DNA from 4 places in the Rhizobium zaerense genome. Region 3 is predicted to be linked to each of the others. Evidence: predicted binding sites of a transcription regulator. Region 3 holds the regulator's gene; each other region holds the start of a gene.
What was found. Region 3 encodes LexA, which represses DNA repair genes until DNA is damaged. Its sites were predicted from a motif close to TGTTCNNNNTGTGTTCNG; they were not measured.
Positions count from the first base shown of each region.

Region 1: the regulator LexA is predicted to act here: its motif matches at 3,264-3,281, upstream of recA (recombinase RecA).
Region 2: the regulator LexA is predicted to act here: its motif matches at 2,397-2,414, upstream of ACS4RR_RS00890 (YifB family Mg chelatase-like AAA ATPase).
Region 4: the regulator LexA is predicted to act here: its motif matches at 2,292-2,309, upstream of ACS4RR_RS01125 (2'-5' RNA ligase family protein).

Region 1 covers NZ_CM132690.1:2,791,423-2,796,631, forward strand. Annotated here, with positions in the region: gene cckA (cell cycle histidine kinase CckA) at 1-943, shown strand, start outside; gene ACS4RR_RS13470 (pseudouridine-5'-phosphate glycosidase) at 1,209-2,135, opposite strand; gene ACS4RR_RS13475 (carbohydrate kinase family protein) at 2,222-3,166, opposite strand; gene recA (recombinase RecA) at 3,396-4,484, shown strand; gene alaS (alanine--tRNA ligase) at 4,639-5,209, shown strand, end outside.
Region 2 covers NZ_CM132690.1:174,729-179,937, reverse strand. Annotated here, with positions in the region: gene rsmI (16S rRNA (cytidine(1402)-2'-O)-methyltransferase) at 1-302, shown strand, start outside; gene ACS4RR_RS00905 (YraN family protein) at 292-660, shown strand; gene ACS4RR_RS00900 (cupin domain-containing protein) at 779-1,282, shown strand; gene gshB (glutathione synthase) at 1,368-2,315, shown strand; gene ACS4RR_RS00890 (YifB family Mg chelatase-like AAA ATPase) at 2,492-4,024, shown strand; gene ACS4RR_RS00885 (hypothetical protein) at 4,380-4,883, shown strand; gene cysK (cysteine synthase A) at 4,965-5,209, opposite strand, start outside.
Region 3 covers NZ_CM132690.1:3,163,208-3,168,416, reverse strand. Annotated here, with positions in the region: gene gltA (citrate synthase) at 1-46, opposite strand, end outside; gene ACS4RR_RS15325 (ComEC/Rec2 family competence protein) at 337-2,769, shown strand; gene lexA (transcriptional repressor LexA) at 2,750-3,469, opposite strand; gene ACS4RR_RS15315 (VOC family protein) at 3,667-4,563, shown strand; gene kdsA (3-deoxy-8-phosphooctulonate synthase) at 4,560-5,209, shown strand, end outside.
Region 4 covers NZ_CM132690.1:217,450-222,658, forward strand. Annotated here, with positions in the region: gene ACS4RR_RS01110 (oxidoreductase) at 1-641, shown strand, start outside; gene ACS4RR_RS01115 (SDR family oxidoreductase) at 691-1,425, shown strand; gene ACS4RR_RS01120 (methylated-DNA--[protein]-cysteine S-methyltransferase) at 1,537-2,100, opposite strand; gene ACS4RR_RS01125 (2'-5' RNA ligase family protein) at 2,385-2,984, shown strand; gene ACS4RR_RS01130 (M14 family metallopeptidase) at 3,087-4,148, shown strand; gene ACS4RR_RS01135 (ArsC family reductase) at 4,269-4,619, shown strand; partial or broken gene ybaK (Cys-tRNA(Pro) deacylase) at 4,652-5,124, shown strand; gene ACS4RR_RS01145 (MarR family winged helix-turn-helix transcriptional regulator) at 5,199-5,209, opposite strand, start outside.

The DNA of each region.
Region 1 (5,209 bases), 370 kb from region 3:
TGTCGTCGGCGACTTGCGCATGCTGGTCGACCGGCTGCTTTCCGGCACCAATGTCAAGCTCGACGTGCAATATGGCCGCGACCTCTGGCCTGTCAAAACAGACCTTTCGCAGTTCGAGCAGGTGCTGATCAATCTCTGCGTCAATGCCCGCGACGCAATGCCCGACGGCGGCACGCTGACACTCCGCACCCGTAATCTGACCGCCGCCGAGGTCTCGGCTTTCAACTATTCCTACATGCCGGCCGAGGACATGGTGCTGGTCGAAGTCGCCGATAACGGCACCGGCATCGCGCCTGAGATCATGGACAAGATCTTCGAGCCCTTCTTCACCACCAAGGATGTCGGCAAGGGCACGGGACTTGGCCTCGCCATGGTCTACGGCATCGTCAAACAGTCGGGGGGCTATATCCAGCCGGAATCCGAAGTCGGCAAGGGGACAACCTTCCGCGTCTTCCTGCCGCGCCACATCCCGGAGCCGGCAGTGGCGGCAGAAGCGGGTTCGATCGACGGCGCCATCGCCGGGGCCGACGTGGTGCCGCTGCCGGTGTCGCCGCAGCAGCCGGAAGACCTGACCGGATCGGCCGTCATCCTTCTCGTCGAAGACGAGGAGGCGGTGCGCCGCGGCGGCAAACGCATGCTGGAAACGCGCGGCTATACCGTGCACGAGGCGGGCTCGGGCGTCGAGGCGCTGGCCATCTTGGAAGAACTCGACGGCAAGGTCGACATCGTCGTCTCCGACGTCGTCATGCCCGAAATGGACGGCCCGACGCTGCTGCGCGAGCTGCGCAAGACCTATCCCGACATGAAGTTCATCTTCGTCTCGGGTTATGCCGAAGATGCCTTCGCCCGCAATCTGCCGCCGGAGGCGAAATTCGGATTTTTGCCGAAGCCGTTTTCACTGAAGCAGCTAGCTGTTGTGGTCAAGGAGACGTTGGACGGGTGAGGGGCGGTGGGCGTCGGAGGGCACGTTGTGCCGTGCCGCACCCCCCTCTGCCCTGCCGGGCATCTCCCCCACAAGGAGGGAGATCGGCTGGGCGCGCCGGCTTCCCCAAGCAAATATTCATTGCAGCTCGGCGAGACGTTGATGTGATGCGAAGATCTCGCAGCTTGTCGTCTCCCCACTTGTGGGGGAGATGCCCGGCAGGGCAGAGGGGGCTTACACGGCATGCCCGTTTTGAAGGCGATGCTGGCCCCAGCCCCATCACCGCTCATTCACCCAGCGCCACCGCAATCTCAGCCGCAAGCCGCGCATTATTCTCAATCAACGCAATATTGGTCTTGAGGCTCTGGCCGTCGGTCAGGTCGAAAATGGTCGAGAGCAGATAGGGTGTGACCGCCTTGCCGGTCACTTCGTCGCGTTCGGCGCTATCAAGCGCCCGCTCGATATAGATATCCATCTCCTCGCGCGCGATCTCGTCGGCCTCCGGCACGGGGTTGGCAACGAGCATGCCGCCGTCGACGCCGAGCTGCTCGCGCACCGTCTGGAAATTGGCGATGGCGGCCGGGCTGTTCAGCGACAGCGGGCTGCCGATGCCCGAGGAGCGCGACCAGAAGGCGGGGAATTCCTCGCTCTCATAGGTGACGACAGGCACGCCGCGGGTTTCCAGCACTTCCAGCGTCTTCGGAATGTCGAGGATCGCCTTGGCGCCGGCACAGACGACGATGACGCCGGTGCGGGCGAGTTCCTCGAGATCTGCTGATATATCGAAGCTTTCCTCGGCGCCGCGATGCACGCCGCCGATGCCGCCTGTGGCAAAGACGCGGATGCCGGCGCGCGCCGCCGCGATCATCGTCGCCGCAACTGTGGTGGCGCCGGTGCGGCGCTCGGCGATGGCGAAGGCGAGATCGGCGCGCGACACCTTCATCACTTCGGTCGCCTTGGCGAGTTGCTCCAGTTCTCCGGCTTCAAGGCCAATATGCAGCGTGCCGTGAATGACGGCGATCGTTGCCGGCACCGCACCCTGTTCGCGGATGATCGCCTCGACGCTGCGGGCCATCTCGATATTGCCGGGATATGGCATGCCGTGGGTAATGATCGTCGATTCCAGTGCCACCAGTGGCGCGCCGCGCTGCTTGGCGCTGGCGACTTCCTTCGAATAGGCGATCGGCAGAAGAGGGGAGATGGGCTTGGTCATGGTCTTGTCCTGTGATCGACAGAGCATGATGTCGAGGTGCGAGCGGTTTTCGGACGACATCATGCTCAACTATTTAATTGGCCGCTTCAATGCAGAATTCTGACCTTCGGAACAAGGGCAAGCGCCTCATTCAGCAGATCGGGCGTCAGATTTTCGTTGACGGCATGCCGCGACTGGACGGTCAGGGTGGCGGCTGCGGTGCCGTGACGAACGGCTTCTTCGAGCGGCAGGCCTGATATCAAGGCGGCGAGCGTGCCGGCCGCAAGACTGTCGCCGGCACCCGTGACATCGGCGACGGTGTCGGCGATCGGCGGCTGCAGTGTTACGGCGCGGCCCTCGCAAAGTGCGACGAGCTCGCGCTGACCGCGAGTAACGACGGCGTTCCGGACGCCGATCTCGTTCAGCAAAGGTGGCCAGCCGGCGGCGTCTTCCGGCAGTGCACCGGCAAGGGCGGCGGCTTCAGCCTCATTCAGGAACAGGTAGTCGATATTCCTGATGCAGGGTTTCAGCCTGACGACCTTGGCCGGCGAGATGGCGATTGCCGCAACGGGCTTGCCTAGCGAATGCGCCTTTGCGACGATCGCCGCGACCGTCTCTTCCGGCAGGTTGGCGTCGAAGAGGATGAAATCATGCGCGGCGAAGGCCTCTCGCACCCAGCGGATGGAGAGACGCCGCGGCACGAAGAAGCGGTAAAGATCCATGTCGGCAAGGGCGATCACCAGATTGCCGTCCTTCTCTATGATCGCCGTGTAGCTCGGCGTCTTGCGGTCGAGGAAGACGAAGGGCCGGTCGTCGATGCCGGCGAAATCGGCAGCTTCTCCGACCGTCTCGCCCATCGGATCGCCGCCGCGCGGCGAGATCATAGTCACCTGAAAACCGAGCCTTGAGAGGTTGCGCGCCGCATTGAAGCCGCCGCCGCCCGGCTCCTCGAACCATGTGCCGGGATTGCTGGCGCCAGGCGCCGTCTCGCCGGAGATGCGGCCGCGCCGGTCGATATGGGCGCCGCCGAGAACAAGAATCTTTTTCTTCATCCGATCCGCTCTCCCGATGCCCGAAGGACGAATCGATACAGCGCGCCCTTCCGCGGCCGAGTCGGCATTTCTGGCCTAAGCCGTTGCTTTTTATCGATAAAACAAATGCAGAACACGTGTCGTTTTACCTTTTTCTTTCAACTGTTTGATCGCCTATTGCGAGAATGGAACAAATGGAGTACAAACTCGACATTGCTAGAGCGGCTTCAATAACCTAAAGGTGGATGGGATGTCTCAGAATTCATTGCGGCTGGTAGAGGACAAATCGGTGGACAAAAGCAAGGCGCTTGAAGCGGCACTCTCACAGATAGAGCGGTCGTTCGGCAAGGGCTCGATCATGAAGCTCGGCTCCAACGAGAACGTTGTCGAGATCGAGACGATCTCGACCGGCTCGCTTGGCCTCGATATCGCGCTCGGCGTCGGTGGCCTGCCGAGGGGCCGCATCATCGAAATCTACGGACCGGAAAGCTCCGGTAAGACGACGCTTGCACTGCAGACGATTGCCGAAGCGCAGAAGAAGGGCGGCATCTGCGCCTTCGTCGATGCCGAACATGCGCTCGATCCCGTCTATGCCCGCAAGCTTGGCGTCGACCTGCAGAACCTGCTGATCTCGCAGCCCGATACCGGCGAGCAGGCGCTCGAAATCACCGATACGCTGGTGCGCTCCGGCGCGGTCGACGTTCTCGTCGTCGACTCCGTCGCGGCCCTGACGCCGCGCGCCGAAATCGAAGGCGAGATGGGCGACAGCCTTCCCGGCCTGCAGGCACGACTGATGAGCCAGGCGCTGCGCAAGCTCACCGCTTCGATCTCGAAGTCGAACACCATGGTGATCTTCATCAACCAGATCCGCATGAAGATCGGCGTCATGTTCGGTTCGCCGGAAACGACGACGGGCGGCAATGCGCTGAAATTCTATGCCTCCGTGCGCCTCGACATCCGGCGCATCGGCGCGGTCAAGGAGCGCGAAGAGGTGATCGGCAACCAGACCCGCGTCAAGGTCGTCAAGAACAAGATGGCGCCGCCCTTCAAGCAGGTCGAGTTCGACATCATGTACGGCGAGGGTGTTTCCAAGACCGGCGAACTGGTCGATCTCGGCGTCAAGGCCGGCATCGTCGAAAAGTCGGGCGCCTGGTTCTCCTATAACAGCCAGCGCCTCGGCCAGGGCCGCGAAAACGCCAAGACCTTCCTGCGCGACAATCCGGATCTCGCCCGCGAGATTGAACTGTCGCTGCGTCAGAATGCCGGCCTGATTGCCGACCGCTTCCTGCAGAATGGCGGACCGGACCCGGATGATGGCGACTCCGCCGCGGAAATGTGATTTTCACGCTCGGTTCTTTCAAACATCAAAGCCGGCCGCATTCCCTGATGAGAATGCGGCCGGCTTTGTTTGTCTGCTGGACAGTGGCGGAGGCGAACGTTAAAAGCCGATGGATTTGTATTTACCTGCCTCCGGCAGCATTGAAGGGCATAGCATGAGCGGCGTGAACGATATCCGGTCGACCTTCCTCGACTATTTCAAGAAGAACGGCCACGAGATCGTTCCGTCGAGCCCGCTCGTGCCGCGCAACGACCCGACGCTGATGTTCACCAATGCCGGCATGGTGCAGTTCAAGAACGTCTTCACCGGCCTCGAAAAGCGTCCCTATTCGACGGCGACGTCTTCGCAGAAATGCGTGCGAGCCGGCGGCAAGCACAACGACCTAGACAATGTCGGCTATACTGCACGCCACCTGACCTTCTTCGAGATGCTCGGCAACTTCTCCTTCGGCGACTATTTCAAGGAGAATGCGATCGAGCTTGCCTGGAAGCTCGTCACCGAAGGCTTCGACCTTCCGAAGAACCGCCTGCTGGTGACCGTCTATTCCGAGGACGAAGAAGCTGCGACGCTGTGGAAGAAGATCGCCGGCTTTTCCGACGACAAGATCATCCGCATCCCGACATCCGACAATTTCTGGCAGATGGGCGATACCGGCCCCTGCGGCCCGTGCTCGGAAATCTTCATCGACCAGGGTGAGAATGTTTGGGGCGGCCCTCCGGGCTCCC
Region 2 (5,209 bases), 1.9 Mb from region 3:
CCCGGCCCGCCTCCGTCTGCCGTGAGATGACCAAGACCTATGAGGAGTTCCGCCGCGGCACGCTTGCCGACCTTGCGGCGCATTATCAGCAGGTGGAAAACGTCAAAGGCGAGATCGTCCTCGTGATCGGTCCGCCGGAGCCGGTCGAAACGGATGCGGCCGATGTCGAAGCCATGCTGGCCGACCTGTCGAAGTCGATGCCGACGGCCAGCGCCGCGACCGAGGCCGCCCGCCTCACCGGCCTGCCGCGCAAGGTGCTCTACCAGCGCCTGCTGGAGATCAAGAACGCCGATGGGCGATAATGATCTCACCGCGATCAGAAGGAAGGCGCTGCGCCGGGGCCGCATGTCGGAATATGTCGCGGCCGCTTTCCTGATGCTGAAGGGCTATCGCATCCTGGCGCTGCGCCATCGCACCCGGCTCGGCGAGATCGATATCATCGCCCGCAAGGGCGATCTCGCCGTCTTCGTCGAGGTCAAGGCCCGCCGTGGCGAGGCCGCGGCGGTCGATGCCGTCTCTACCGCCGCACAGAAGCGCATAAGGGCGGCAAGCGATCTCTGGCTCGCCCGCCAGGCGGATCAGGCCCGCCTTTCCCAGCGTTATGACATTGTGGCGATCATGCCCGGCCGATTGCCGCGGCACTTTATTGATGCCTTCTGACCTCCTTCCGACCTATCGGATTTCCGGATCGTTAAACTTTTAGTCCCCGCGTGAACCAGGTTCTTACGACTCTCTGCTACCCCAAATCTCGGTAGGGATAACAATTGGGGGTTGCTTCATGGCCTGGAAGCTGATGCTTGCAAGTGCGGTCGCCACGGCCGCGCGCTCGGTGCCGTATGCCGTAACGAAGCCGGCCGGAAAATCCTTCGTCGCGCATGCGAGCGATCTGTTGCCGCTGAAATCCACGCCGATCAATCCGGACTGGATCGTCAGCGGCTATCCGCAGGCCCGCACCGCCGAACATTCGCGCGGCCATGACGAGGCGTCACTAACGGCGATCTGGGATTGCACGGCGGGCGAATTCCGCTGGTATTTCGGCTGGGACGAGACGGTGATGATCCTCGAAGGCGAGGTGCATATCACCGCCGAGGACGGCACCGAACGAACCCTGCGTGCCGGCGACGTCGCCTTCTTTGCCGGTGGAACCTGGGCAAGCTGGCGGGTCGACAATTACGTCCGCAAGGTCGCGTTCCTGCGCAAACCCTTCCCGAAGCCCTTGGCGATCGCCTACCGCCTCCGCAACATGCTGCGCAACAGCGGCAACCAGGGCATCGCTGCCTGAAAACTGCGACCGGAAGCCCCTGATTGCCCGTTGCGTTTGGTATCTGGCCGACCTACATCTGTCCGGCATTCAGCGAGGGATGGAAATGGCCAAGATCACCAATGTAGCGGTCCAGATGGACCATGTCGCAGGCATCAATATCGCAGGCGATTCCACCTTCGCCATGAGCCTGGAAGCCCAGGTACGCGGCTACAAGCTCTTCCATTACACCCCCGAACGCCTGAGCTTTCGCGACGGCAAGCTCTATGCCAGCGTCGAGCCGATGGTGCTGCGCGACGTCAAGGGCGATCATTTTGAACTTGGCGCGCCGGAGCGCGTCGATCTCGCGACCATGGATGTCGTGCTGTTGCGCCAGGACCCGCCCTTCGACATGGCCTATATCACCTCGACGCATCTGCTCGAGCGCATCCATCCGAAGACGCTCGTCGTCAACGATCCGGCCTGGGTGCGCAATTCGCCGGAAAAGATCTTCGTCACCGAATTCGCCGACCTGATGCCGAAGACGCTGATCACCAAGGATGCCGACGAGATCCGCCGCTTCCGCGACGAGATGGGCGATATCATCCTGAAGCCGCTTTACGGCAATGGCGGCGCCGGCGTCTTCCATTCGACCCGCGACGATCGCAACCTCTCTTCGCTGCTCGAAATGTTCGGCCAGCTTTTCCGCGAGCCCTTCATCGCCCAGCAATATTTGCCTGACGTGCGCAAGGGCGACAAACGCATCATCCTAGTCGACGGCGAATTCGCCGGCGCCATCAACCGCGTGCCGGCCGAGCATGACAGCCGCTCCAACATGCATGTCGGTGGCCGCGCCGAGGCGACCGAACTGACGCCGCGCGAACAGGAAATCTGCACCCGCATCGGCCCGGCGCTGAGGGAGCGCGGCTTCCTACTCGTCGGCATCGATGTGATCGGCGATTACATGACCGAAATCAACGTCACCTCGCCCACCGGCATCCGCGAGGTCAAGAAATTCGGCGGCGCCGATATCGCCAGCCTGCTTTGGGATGCGATCGAGCGCAAGCGCGGCTGAGCCAGCCGCCCATGACCGTTCTGGTCCCGCACCCCAAGCACAAACCAAGGTCACAGCGGATGCCTGACTACGTTCTTTGATTGTTCTTGTTTTATTCCAGATTCCATGCCAGATTGCAACCGCTGGCCCTGAACGGCCGGGGGCGGTATAAGAGTTTGCGGCAAGGGGATGGGCATATGGTCGCGCGTGTCAGTACGGTGGCATTTCAGGGCATCGAAGGTGTGCCGGTCGAGGTTCAGGTCATGGTCGCGCCCGGCAAGGTCGGCATGCAGATCGTCGGTCTGCCCGACAAAGCGGTGGCCGAAAGCCGCGAGCGCGTGCAGGCAGCCCTCCACGCCTCCGGCCTGGCCCTGCCGGCAAAGCGCGTGACCGTCAATCTGGCGCCGGCCGACCTGCCGAAGGAAGGTTCGCATTTCGACCTGCCGATCGCGCTTGCCCTGATGGCGGCGCTCGGCGCCATTCCCGCCGATGCACTGTCGGATTTTGTCGTCGTCGGCGAACTCAATCTCGACGGAACGATCGCCGCCATCTCAGGCGCGCTGCCGGCGGCGATCGGCGCCAATGCGCTCGGCAAGGGGCTGATCTGCCCGGCCGAAAGCGGCGCCGAAGCCGCCTGGGCAGGCGCCGAGGTCGATATCCTCGCCCCGCGCAGCCTGATTGCCCTTGCCAATCATTTCCGCGGCACGCAGGTCCTGTCCAGGCCGGAAGCGTCGATCCGCGCCAATGCCGCAAACCTGCCGGATCTCGCCGAGATCAAGGGCCAGGAAAGCGCCAAGCGCGCGCTCGAAGTGGCTGCTGCCGGCGGTCATAATCTTTTGATGGTCGGTCCTCCGGGCTCCGGCAAATCGATGCTGGCGGCAAGGCTGCCGTCGATCCTGCCGCCGCTTTCGGCCGCCGAGCTGCTGGAGGTCTCGATGGTCCATTCGATCGCCGGTCAGCTCTCCGGCGGCAAGCTTTCCGATCGAAGGCCCTTCCGCACCCCGCATCATTCCGCCACCATGGCGGCTCTCGTCGGCGGCGGGATACGCGCCCGCCCGGGCGAAGCCTCGCTTGCCCATCACGGGGTGCTGTTTCTCGACGAGTTTCCCGAATTCACGCCGCAGGCGCTGGATGCGCTGCGCCAGCCGCTCGAAGGCGGCGAATGTGTCATCGCGCGGGCCAATCACCGCGTCTCCTATCCGGCGAAATTCCAGCTGATCGCGGCAATGAACCCCTGCCGCTGCGGCATGGCCGGCGAGCCCGGCCATAGCTGCGCCCGCGGCCCGCGCTGCATGAGCGATTACCAGGCCCGCATCTCCGGCCCGCTGATGGATCGCATCGATATCCGCATCGACGTGCCGGCCGTCTCCGCCGCCGATCTGATCCGGCCGATGGCGGCTGAAACCAGCGCGGACGTTGCCCGCCGTGTCGCCCGCGCCCGTGAAATCCAGCAGGAGCGCTTCGAAAGCACCGGCGCAAAAGGCATCGGCACCAATGCCCGCTGCTCCACCGCGATGATCGAGAAACTGGCCGAACCCGATGCCAGCGGCCTGCAGCTGCTGCGAGACGCCGCCGAAAAGATGAAATTCTCCGCCCGCGGTTACCACCGCGTGCTCAAGGTCGCCCGCACGCTCGCCGATCTCGACGGCAAACCGACCGTCGGCCGCATCCATCTCGCCGAAGCGATTTCCTATCGCATTGCCGGAGAGAGGTTAACGGCTGCGGCCTAAGAAGAAGGGTGGATGCGCGCAGATATTTTGAAGTATTAGTCGTCAGGCCGCCTACCTCCGTCGATCCGTCAATCGCGTTTGCGCTGATCGCTGCCAAAACGGGCGCGTTGCCAGCCGCGATCGGCGCGAATGCCGTGGCAAGGGGATGATCTGCCGAAGGCGGTGCCGAAGCTGCCTAGGACGCCGATTTAGGCATCCTCCATGTCGCTTAATCCATTAGGGGCAAGAGCCTCTCCTCACTTCGTTGCTCTTTACAATATTAGCTTCGGCTGAAAAAATCTTAAGAAGGATGTCGGTCTGTTCGACATAGTCGATCGGAAGTGAAGGATGAGAAAGCCTGTCGCCGGGGATGCCCATGAGTAATGAATTTCCGGGCTCAAACGCCAAACCCTGGGAAGTCCTAAACTTGGCGAATGCCTACTCTCGCGCTTCGATCCTCCTATTCAGCGAGGGTCAGAAGCAAGTTGCACTATCCATCGCACCAGCTCGAATGTGCGCCATTCACGCCATTGAACTCTACTTAAACGCCTTCCTGCGTCATGAGGGCGTTACTCCGGAGGAAATACGAAAACGGATGCACAATCTCGCTGAGCCAATGTTCGTTGCTAAACTTAAACTGAGAAAAAAGACTGCCCTGCATCTGGAAGCAATGACAGCAAAGCGTGAGTACCTCATCTCGCGCTATGCTCCGGAGCGGACGAAAGAGCACACTGAGCTGAATCGTTTGCACGCGACAATGGCGGAAGTCATGGCAAAGGTTCGCAATCATTTGGATTCAACTAGCTCAAGTGGGACATCGACAATCGTTATTCCGGATTTCCACAGAACTTTCGTCGGACTTCGATTGGGATGCAGGTGACGGCATAAAAGAAGGGGCGCCGAAGCGCCCGCTATTTTGCAAGATAAATGGCCGCAGGAAAGGCCCCAGGCACAGCCACCGTTAGCTCCCCAGCCCTTCAAACAGCGCCGTCGACAGATAACGCTCTGCGAAGGACGGGATGATGATGACGATGTTCTTGCCGGCGTTCTCCGGACGGATGCCGACCTTGATGGCGGCGGTCAGCGCCGCACCCGAGGAGATGCCGACCGGCACGCCTTCGAGCCGGGCGACGAGGCGCGCCTGTTCGAAGGCCTCGTCATTGGTTACGGTGACGACCTCGTCATAGATGCCGGTATCGAGGATCT
Region 3 (5,209 bases):
CGACAGACTTGTCACCGATTTTTATTGTAGCGCTTTGATCCGTCATGCTGATCCTCCGAAATGGCGGTGGCGCCATAAAAGCGCCATAGGGGTTAAGCGTCCTCACCGATAGCTATATGATCGCGAAGCTAATGCCAAGTTACCGTGACGGCATTTTGTGCATTGCGGTATCACCTTTTAGGCACTGCAGCGATGAGCCGCACGCATATCGGAAGCCGATGATTCAACTCGTCTTTTGGCGCTTGCGATTTTCCCTCGTATTTCAATCGATTATGCTTGCCGGATTTGATCGGAGGTTGCATTCTGGCCGCCTTCGCAGCTGGGCTTGGGCGGCACATGCAGGAGTTGACCACAGTCGAATTGCGGCCGGAAGCAGGCGAAGGCCTCGCCGACTCCGCCGGTTTTTCTCCACCTGTCATGGTGACGCGCCCGACAAGAACGCAGTCGACGAGCCCCTTGCGGCACCGGCTGCCGGCAGCAGCCTCGCAATCGCTGCGTATCGGCATGCGGATGCTGAGCGAAGAGGCGGACCACGGCCGTCTGCTGCTTGTCTCGCCTGTCTTCCTCGGTGCCGGGTCAGCCTTCTGGTTTCTCGCGGCATCGGACTTTCCGCTCGTTGCATCGCTGCTCTGCCTGTTGCTGCTGATCGTCGCCGTTCTCATCGCCAGCCGCAGCCGGGCGGCATTGCGGGCAACGCTGCTGGCGCTTGCACTTGTGGCCTGCGGCATGGCCTCCGCGCAGCTCGAGAGCTGGCGGGCTTCGACCGTGATCCTCGATTCCGCCGTCACGACGACGGTGACCGGCCGTGTGGAACGGCGCGAAGGCGACGGTCGCGGCCGGTGGCGCTACATTCTTGCCGTCACCGGTACGGAGGCGCCGGAAGTGAAGCGGTCGCCCGAACGCATAACTGCGATCACCCGCGGCGCAGACGCGCCCATCGAGATCGGTGATATCATAACCGGCAGGGCGCGGCTGACGCCGCCGGCAGGTCCAGCACTTCCTGAGCTCAACGACTTCTCCTTCGGTGCCTATTTCGATGGAATCGGCGCGAACGGCTTCTTCTACGGCGCGCCGTCGAAGGTCGACTGGCAGGCAGGTCCGCAGGCGGCAAGATCGACGTGGGAAGCTCTGCTCGAAGGGCTCTACCGGCTGCGCAGCGGCATTGGCGACCGCATAAGGTCGATCTTGCCTGGCGACACCGGCGCTTTCGCCGCTGCTCTGGTGACGGACGAGCGGCGCGCCATCTCGAATGAGACGACGGAAGCGCTGCGCCAGTCCGGCCTGGCTCATATCGTCGCCATCTCCGGCCTCAACATGGCGCTGTCGGCCGGTATCTTCTTCGTTGGGTTCCGGATGTTGCTCAGCCTCTTTCCCGGCGTCGCTGAGGCCTATCCGACGAAGAAGATCGCTGCCGCCGGCGCGCTCATCGCCGTGACCGCCTATTTCCTGATCTCGGGCTTTGGGGTCTCTGCCGAACGCGCCTTCATCATGATGGCCATCATGTTGATTGCCGTCTTCTTCGACCGGCCGTCGATCAGCCTGCGCAATGTCGCGCTCTCCGCGCTCGTCATCATCGCCATTTCGCCGTCCGAGGTCTTGGGTCCGAGCTTCCAGATGTCCTTTGCCGCGACATTGGCGCTGGTCTCGGGCTATCAGCTGTGGAAGGACCGGCGCGTCCGCGAAAACGCCTTCCTCAAGCTGCCGATCATCAGGCCGGTCGTTACGGTTGCGGGTTTCTTCGGCGGCGTCTTCCTGACGTCGCTGATCGGCGGCTTTTCAACCGCGCTGTTTTCGATCGAGCATTTTCATCGCCTGACCGCCTATGGCCTGCCGGCAAACCTCGCGACGATGCCGATCATCTCCTTTATCGTCATGCCGGCCGGGCTGCTGGCGATGCTGCTCATGCCTTTCGGTCTGGATGTTTGGGCCTGGAAGGTCGTCGGATTCGGCCTCGATCTGGTGATCGCGGTCGCAAAGACGGTATCCGGCTGGGGCGGCAATATCGACGTTGGCCGTTTGCCCGGCTGGTATTTCGCGGTCGCCGTGGCAGGCTTTCTTCTGCTGACGCTGCTCCGGACGCGACTGCGCCATTCCGGCACATCGATCATCGCAGTCTCGACGCTCATCCTGTTCCTTCTACCGGTTCCCCGGCCGCCGGATCTGGTGATTTCGGAGGATGGCAATCTCGTCGCGGTCGTCGAGGCGGCAGCAATGGCGTCCAACCGTGAACGACCGCCGGATTTCATCTTCGACCAATGGCAGAGAGCGCTGGTCCTGCCGACGCATGATCCGCCGAAGATGCTGGATGGTCCTGCTATCCCGCCGGAGGGAGAAGACCGCCGCGTCAGGCTTTCCCGCGATCAGCAGACCGAAGCGAGGACCGCGATGCGTGCAGCCGCAGCGGCCGGTGAAGCAAACCGCTTTTCCTGCGTCAAAAAGGCCTGGTGCACATCAAGGCTTGGCAATGGCCAGGTCGTGGCCGTCATCGACAATGCCGCCTATCTCGGCCCCGCATGCGACGCCGCCGATATCGTCGTGACGTCGGTCCGCCTGCGCTTCAACAGCTGCCGCTCAGGTGCGACGCTCTTCACCGGTGAAACGCTGCGCAGGACCGGTTCCGTCGAGTTGCGCTTCACGAACGCCGGCCTGGAGGTGGCAACCGCATTCGATGCATTGTCGCGGCCATGGATGCGCCATCGCGCCTATGACTGGCGCAGCAATAGTTTTACCGAGCCCGGTCTAGCCAAGGTCAGTGATAGCGGCGAATAAGACCGACGAGCTTGCCCTGAACCTTGACACGGTCCGGCCCGAAAATCCGGGTCTCGTAAGCCGGGTTGGCGGCTTCGAGCGCAATCGAGGCGCCCTTGCGGCGGAAGCGTTTGAGTGTCGCTTCCTCGTCGTCGACGAGAGCAACGACGATGTCGCCAGGACTTGCGGTGCTGCCGTTGCGGATGATCACGGTGTCGCCGTCAAAGATGCCGGCGTCGATCATCGAATCGCCCTTGACCTCCAGCGCATAATGTTCACCGGAACCGAGCATGTCGGCCGGAACGACGATGTCGTGGGTGTTGTTCTGGATCGCCGAGATCGGAACACCGGCGGCGATGCGGCCCATGACCGGCACGGAGACCGAGTTGCCGTTGTCGGCGACGGGTTTTGCAGGGGCAGGAGCGGCGACCGGCTGTGGCTTGCCGAGGCTGCCCTCGATGACGCTCGGCGAAAAGCCACGCCGCGGCTGGATGCTGGGGCTGTAGGCCTCCGGAAGCTTGATGACCTCGATCGCGCGGGCCCGGTTCGGTAGGCGGCGAATGAAGCCACGTTCCTCGAGCGCTGTAATCAAGCGATGAATCCCGGACTTCGAAGCGAGGTCCAGGGCATCCTTCATTTCGTCGAAAGATGGCGGAACGCCGGATTCCTTCATGCGCTCATGAATGAAAAGGAGAAGCTCCTGTTGTTTGCGCGTGAGCATCGACGTTGTGACCTCGTGATTGAAACAAATCCAGAACAGACACTATATGTTCCATATGTGTTCCGCAAGTAGCTAAATTTCCGTAAAACTTGGCACCAACTCGTCGAGATTCTTATTTTCATTCGCCGGATTGGACACATGTCTTGCATTGAGGGTGGCGCTGTCGCACATCTCTTGCCGATTTGAGGAGGGATATGATGAACACGCATTCCACCAAACCGTACCCGCTGGATCATGTCGTGCTGCCGGTCGTCGACATCGATCTGGCGCGCGAAAGGCTCGGCAAGCTCGGCTTCACCGTTGCCGCCGATGCGCGCCATCCCTTCGGAACGGAGAATGCCTGCGTCTTCTTTGCCGACAAGACCTATCTGGAGCCGCTCGGGATCGCGAGCGTCGAGGAGAGCGAGGCATCGGCGCGACGAGGCAATGTCTTCACCGCTCGCAACCGGGCTTTCCGCTTCCGTTGCGGCGCGGAGGGGCTTTCGGCGGTGGCCTTCGGCAGCAAGGATGCCGGCATCGATCATCAGGATTTCGTCGGCAACGGGTCGAGCGCCGGGGAGATGCTGCAGTTCAACCGGCCGATGACGATGCCGGACGGCTCCGAGACGATTGCCGGCTTCAAGCTGGCTTTTGCCGGCGACCTGCGCGCGCCTGATCTCTTGCTCTTCACCGTCGAGCGTATCAATCCGCTGCCGGCCGACCGCGCCGCGCTGGAGACGCATGCCAATGGCGTGACCGGCATAACGGAGATCGCGCTTTGCGCGCCGGAACCGGCCGCATTCGCTGCCTTCGTCGGCCTTGCAGCGGCGCAATCGGCAGTCGAGAAAACCGGTTTCGGCGTCAATGTCGCGGCGTCAAATGCGAAAATCGGTCTGATGACGCCGGAAGGGCTGGAGGCCTATTTCGACATCGCCGGCTCATCCGCAGATCGCGGCCTGCGCGGCCGGGCAATCCTCTTTGCTGTTGCCGATCTTGCCGTGACAGAAGCGCATTTGGCTGCTAACGGGGTGACATACACGCGCAAGAACAATCGCATTCTGGTGAAGCCCGCGCCCGGGCAGGGCACGCTCTTCGCCTTCGAGGAAACACGATGAGCACTGATACGAATTCCGACGTCAGGGTCGGCGAAGGCCAAGGCCAGGTCACCTTTTCCAATACCGGCCGCCTGTCGCTAATTGCCGGTCCCTGCCAGATGGAGAGCCGCGACCACGCCTTCATGGTCGCCGGCACGCTGAAGGAGCTTTGCGGAAGGCTCGGCATCGGCCTCGTCTACAAGAGTTCCTTCGACAAGGCGAACCGGACCTCGCTCTCGGCCGAACGCGGTATCGGGATCGAAAAGGGCATGGAGGTCTTTGCCGACCTCAAGAAGGAATTCGGCTTTCCCGTCCTGACCGACGTTCATACCGCCGAACAATGCGCCGAGGTGGCAAAGATCGTCGACGTCCTGCAGATCCCGGCCTTCCTTTGCCGCCAGACCGACCTTCTTATTGCCGCGGCCAAGACCGGCCGCGTCGTCAACGTCAAGAAGGGCCAGTTCCTCGCTCCCTGGGATATGAAGAACGTTCTGAAGAAGCTCAATGCCAGTGGCAATCCGAACGTGCTGCTGTGCGAGCGCGGCGCCTCTTTCGGTTACAACACGCTGGTTTCCGACATGCGTTCGCTGCCGATCATGGCGGCGATGGGCGCCCCCGTTATCTTCGATGCGACCCATTCCGTGGCGCAGCCGGGCGGGCAGGGCGA
Region 4 (5,209 bases), 2.0 Mb from region 3:
GCGCGGTCCGTGATGCCGAAACGCATTTCGGTGCGATCGACGTCCTCGTCAACAATGCCGGCTACGGCTACCTCTCGGCCATCGAAGAGGGCGACGACGCCGAGATACGCGCCCAGTTCGAGACCAACGTCTTCGGATTGATCGCTGTCACCAAGCAGGCCCTGCCGGGCATGCGCCGACGCCGACGGGGGCATATCTTCAACGTCTCCTCGCTCGGTGGGCTCGTCGCTTTTGCCGCAACCGGCTACTACCACGCCACCAAGTTTGCGGTCGAAGCCTTGTCGGAATCGCTTTCGCATGAGGTCAGGCCGCTCGGCATCGATGTGACGATCCTCGAACCCGGCGCCTTCCGCACGGATTGGGCCGGTCGGTCGATGGTCGAATCCAGCACGATCATCGACGACTATGCGGAAACATCCGGCAAGCGGCGCCGGGCCACCCGCTCGATCTCCGGCAACCAGCCAGGCGATCCCGCGCGCGCGGTAACCGCGATCATATCGGCGTTCGAAGCGGACGAACCGCCGCTGCGCCTGCTGCTCGGCGCACCCGCCCTGAAGATCGCCCGCGAACGGCTCGATGCGCTGCGCGCAAACTTCGACGCCTGGGCGGAGACATCGCTCAGCGCCGATATTCCCACCTGACCACCCCCGGGCCGCATCGCCAAGCGAGCGGCGTACAACGGAGCTTGAAATGCCTGATATCGAAGGAAAAGTCATTGCCATCACCGGAGCCAGCAGCGGCATCGGAGAGGCGGCGGCAAAGGTGCTGGCTGCCGCAGGCGCCCATATCGTGATCGGCGCCCGCCGCACCGAGCGCCTGGAGGAACTCGCCGGTGACATCGCCGCAAAGGGCGGGTCGGTGCGCCTGCAGAAGCTTGACGTCACCGACCGTGCGGACGTGGAAGCTTTTGCAGGCTTTGCCAGGTCCGAATTCGGCCGGCTCGACGTCATCGTCAACAATGCCGGCGTCATGCCGCTGTCGCCGCTGGAAGCCCTCAAGGTCGACGAATGGGACCGGATGGTCGACGTCAATATCAAGGGCGTTCTCTACGGCATCGCGGCCGCACTTCCGATCATGAAGGCGCAGAGATCAGGTCAGATCATCAACCTGTCTTCGATCGGCGGCCACAGCGTCTCGCCGACGGCCGCCGTCTATTGCGCGACAAAATTCGCGGTGCGGGCGATCTCGGACGGATTGCGGCAGGAGACCGATCGTATCCGCGTCACCGTCATCTCGCCCGGCACGACGACATCGGAACTGGCCGAGACGATCACCGATCCAACCGCGCGGGACGCCATGAAGGCGTTCAGGGCGATCACCATCAGCCCCGAGGCCATCGCCAATTCGATCCTCTACGCCGTCAGCCAGCCTGACGACGTCGATGTCAGCGAGATCATCATCCGGCCCACAGCCAGCCCGCATTGATCGGCTGAGACCCTGCCAAAGCAATTCCAGCAAAAGTGTAGAGCGGTTTTGCCAGGCAAAGCGCGAAGCGATTTTGCCGGGAATTGCGGAAAACGAAAAAAGCTCAGCCGCCTAAAACCCCAACGACTGCTGGGCAGGCGGCGGTGGGGCGAGGTTGACGCCTTCGAGCTCCAGCATCCGCGCCTTCGATGACGAACCGCCGGGCGCGGAAAAGCCGCCGATCTTGCCGCCGGCCGCGAGCACCCGGTGACACGGGATGATCAAAGCGACAGGGTTCTTCGCCATCGCCTGGCCGACGTCGCGGGCGGCTTCCGGCCCGACGCCGAGCTCCTTGGCCAGCGCGCCGTAAGTCGTGGTGCGGCCCCAGCCGACACGCCTTGCCGCCGCATAAATATCCCGGAAGAAGGCATCCTGCCCAGCAAGATCGAGTTCGACGCCGGAAAAATCCGTCTCTTCGCCCTGGAAGTAGCGCTTCACGGCCGCGACCGTTTCCAGCACGGCAGGCGTCGGCGCGCCGGCTTCGGCATCCGGCAGGCGGCGCAGCAGCAGCCGTTCAGTCGCCTCTGCCGATTTGGTCGGTAGTTGGAAGCGGGCAATGCCGGCGTCGCTCCAGGCGATGCCGCAGAAACCGCCCGCGGTTTCGAAGATGAGATAGTGGTGCGTTGTCTCAGCCATGACACAGCCTCCGCGTTTTCGATGACCCTCAAAATCGTATGGGATGGCGTCGGTTTCAACCCGTTTCTTGCGCGCGCCGGGCTTTCAGGAAAGATCGCGATGCACCCCTGCACTGTTGCCCGAACCTCCAAGTCAGCCCCTTTTGCCGCGACGGCTCGGATGAGTGTGACGCCGAGCCTATCAGGAAATTATGTTCTCTTTTTGTTCTTAATATCGCCTTCTTTCGGAGTATCCTTCGGCGCGGTTTGGAAACGACGAGGCGGGTCATGACGACCTGAAATTCCATGAACCAAATGCCCCTCGACTTCGGAGACGACAAAAATGATCGCGGACAGCGGAACGAAAGCTACACCAGCGGACACCGGCTTTTCTTTGCGCTCTGTCCTCCTGATGCCATCGAGCAGCAGGCGGCCGCAATCGCCGATGACTATCGTCGAGCCTTCTCCCTTTCCGGCAGGCCGCGCTTGACGACATTGCATGTGTCGATCATCGGGGTCGGAGACTATCCGAAGCTGCCGGAGGATGTGGTCTTCGCGGCACGGCAGGCCGGCGCCACGGTCGAAAGTGCGCCGATCGCAGTGACCTTTGACCGGATCATGCGATTCCCGCAGGCGCGAGCGCTTGTGCTTTGCGGCGAGGGCGGACGCAAACCGCTCACCCGAGTGCATGTCCAACTGGGCATCGGCATGCACAATGCCGGATTACGGCACAATATCAGCCGGGATTTCACGCCGCATATGACGCTGCTCTACGACCGCAAGGCCGTGCCGCCGACGACCCTCGACACACCCGTTTCATGGACGGCGTCCGAATTCCTGCTCATCCACAGTGTTCTCGGAAAAACCGAACATCGGATTATCGATCGCTGGCCACTGCTGGGCTAAGGGCAAAGAGTCCGCGGATCTCGGCTTGCGCTTGCCTGATTTCCGCGCATAAAGCTCCGAAAGCCTGTTCCGACATTGGTCAAAACGGGGAGCGAAATCAGCATGGACGTTTCAGAGATCATCATCCCGGGCGATACGCCGGGAGCGGAGTGGCGGCTGCCGGTGCTGCGCTTTACGGGCGGCGATCCGAAGGCGCCGAAGACCTATATCCAGGCGGCACTGCATGCCGGCGAGCTGCCGGGAACGGTGCTGTTGCATTTCCTCTGCGAGAGGCTGCGGCAGGCGGAAAGCCAAGGCGGGATCGCCGGCAATATCACCATCGTGCCGCAGGCCAATCCGATCGGTGCAGCGCAATCGCATTTCGGCGAATTGCAGGGCCGTTTCGACCTGGGCTCGCGCACCAATTTCAACCGGGACTTTCCGCGGATCTCCCTGGCCGATCGCCCGACGCTGATCGAAGACCTCGACGATTATCCGGCTACCGACAGATTGAAGCGACAGTTGCTGCATTTGGCGCTCGGGGCCGATCTCGTGCTCGACCTGCATTGCGACGATGAATCGCTGCAATATGCCTATATCGACGAGGCCTTCTGGCCGGAGGCGGCCGATCTTGCCGCTGCACTCGACATGGAAGCCGTGCTGCTTTCGGATGGCGAAAGCTCGGCCTTCGAGGAGGCCGTCGGCTTTGCATGGAAATATGAAATTCCCGGCGAACGCCTATTCGAGCCGCCCGGCAGACTTTCCGTCACCGTCGAGCTGCGCGGCAAACGCGACGTCGATCCGGTATTGGCGAAAAAGGACGCCGACGGGCTCTGGCGTTTCCTCGCGGCACGGGGGATCGTCGCCGACGAAAAGCCGGCGGCGACGGCATTTTCCGGTCCGGCCGTGCCGCTCGACAATGTCGAGATCATCCGCGCTCCGGAAGGCGGAGCCGTGCTCTTTCATCGCAATATCGGCGAGAGGATTGCGGAAGGCGACCGCCTAGTGACGATCATTACCCGGCCAGGGCAGCCGGGCGGCAGCATCGAACTCAGCGCGCCACAGGATGGGCTGATCCTGACCCGAACATCCGACCGGCTGGTGCGGCGGCGCGGCGACCTGATGAAGATCGCCTGCGACGAACCCAGCGAGGCTTCACGCAAGGCCGGCACGCTGGAGAATTGAGCCACAGGCCGGCTTTGTCTGCCTCGATCGGCGACGCGCTCGGGGGATAAAACGTCGCACGGCGTTTGCGCCGGCCTTCGTGCATGTTATCTCGCGCCATCACAGGGAGATCAATCGGGCATGGCCGTCACTATCTATGGCATCAAGAATTGCGACACGATGAAGAAGGCGCGCAGCTGGCTGGAAGAACACAGCGTCGCCTATGAGTTTCACGATTACAAGGCGCTGGGTATCGATCGCGCCCATCTCGAAGCCTGGATCGACCAGGCCGGCCTCGATATCGTCCTCAACCGCGCCGGCACCACCTTCCGCAAATTGCCCGATGCGGAGCGCGAGAACCTGAGCCGGGAGACGGCGATCGCCCTGATGCTCGACCAGCCGTCGATGATCAAGCGGCCGGTGCTGGAGGCGAAGGGGAAATTGCTGATCGGCTTCAAGCCGGAGATTTACGCCGGTGCATTCGGCGGCTGACAGGCGACCGGGTGAACTCACGAGGGAAAGAGATGTCCAAGACCACGCGCGCGACCCAGGTTCTTTCGCAGGCGGGCATCGCCTTCACGATCCATGCCTATGACTACGACCCCAATGCCGAGCGTGTCGGGCTGCAGGCGGCCGAAGCGCTCGGCGAGGCGCCGCATCGAGTGCTGAAGACGCTGGTGGCGGAGGTGGACGGCAAGCCGGTCTGCGTCGTCGTGCCGTCGGATCGCGAGGTCAGCATGAAGAAGCTGGCGAGCGCCTTTCACGGCAAATCGGCCAACATGATGAAGCCTGCCGATGCTGAGCGGCTGACGGGTTATCATGTCGGCGGCATCAGTCCTTTCGGCCAGAAGAAGACCGTGCCGACGGCGATCGAGGAAGCCGCGCTTGGCGAACCGCTCGTCTATATCAATGGCGGGCAGCGCGGGCTGCAGGTGCGGCTCGATCAAAGGATGCGTTGAAGGCGTTGAAGGCCGTCGCCGTGCCGCTGATTGCCTGATCAGAGCGTGATGCCGAAGGTGTGAGCGGTTTTCGGGGGACATCATGCTCTCACTCTTTAATTGAGAGCAGGATTCACAGAAAGC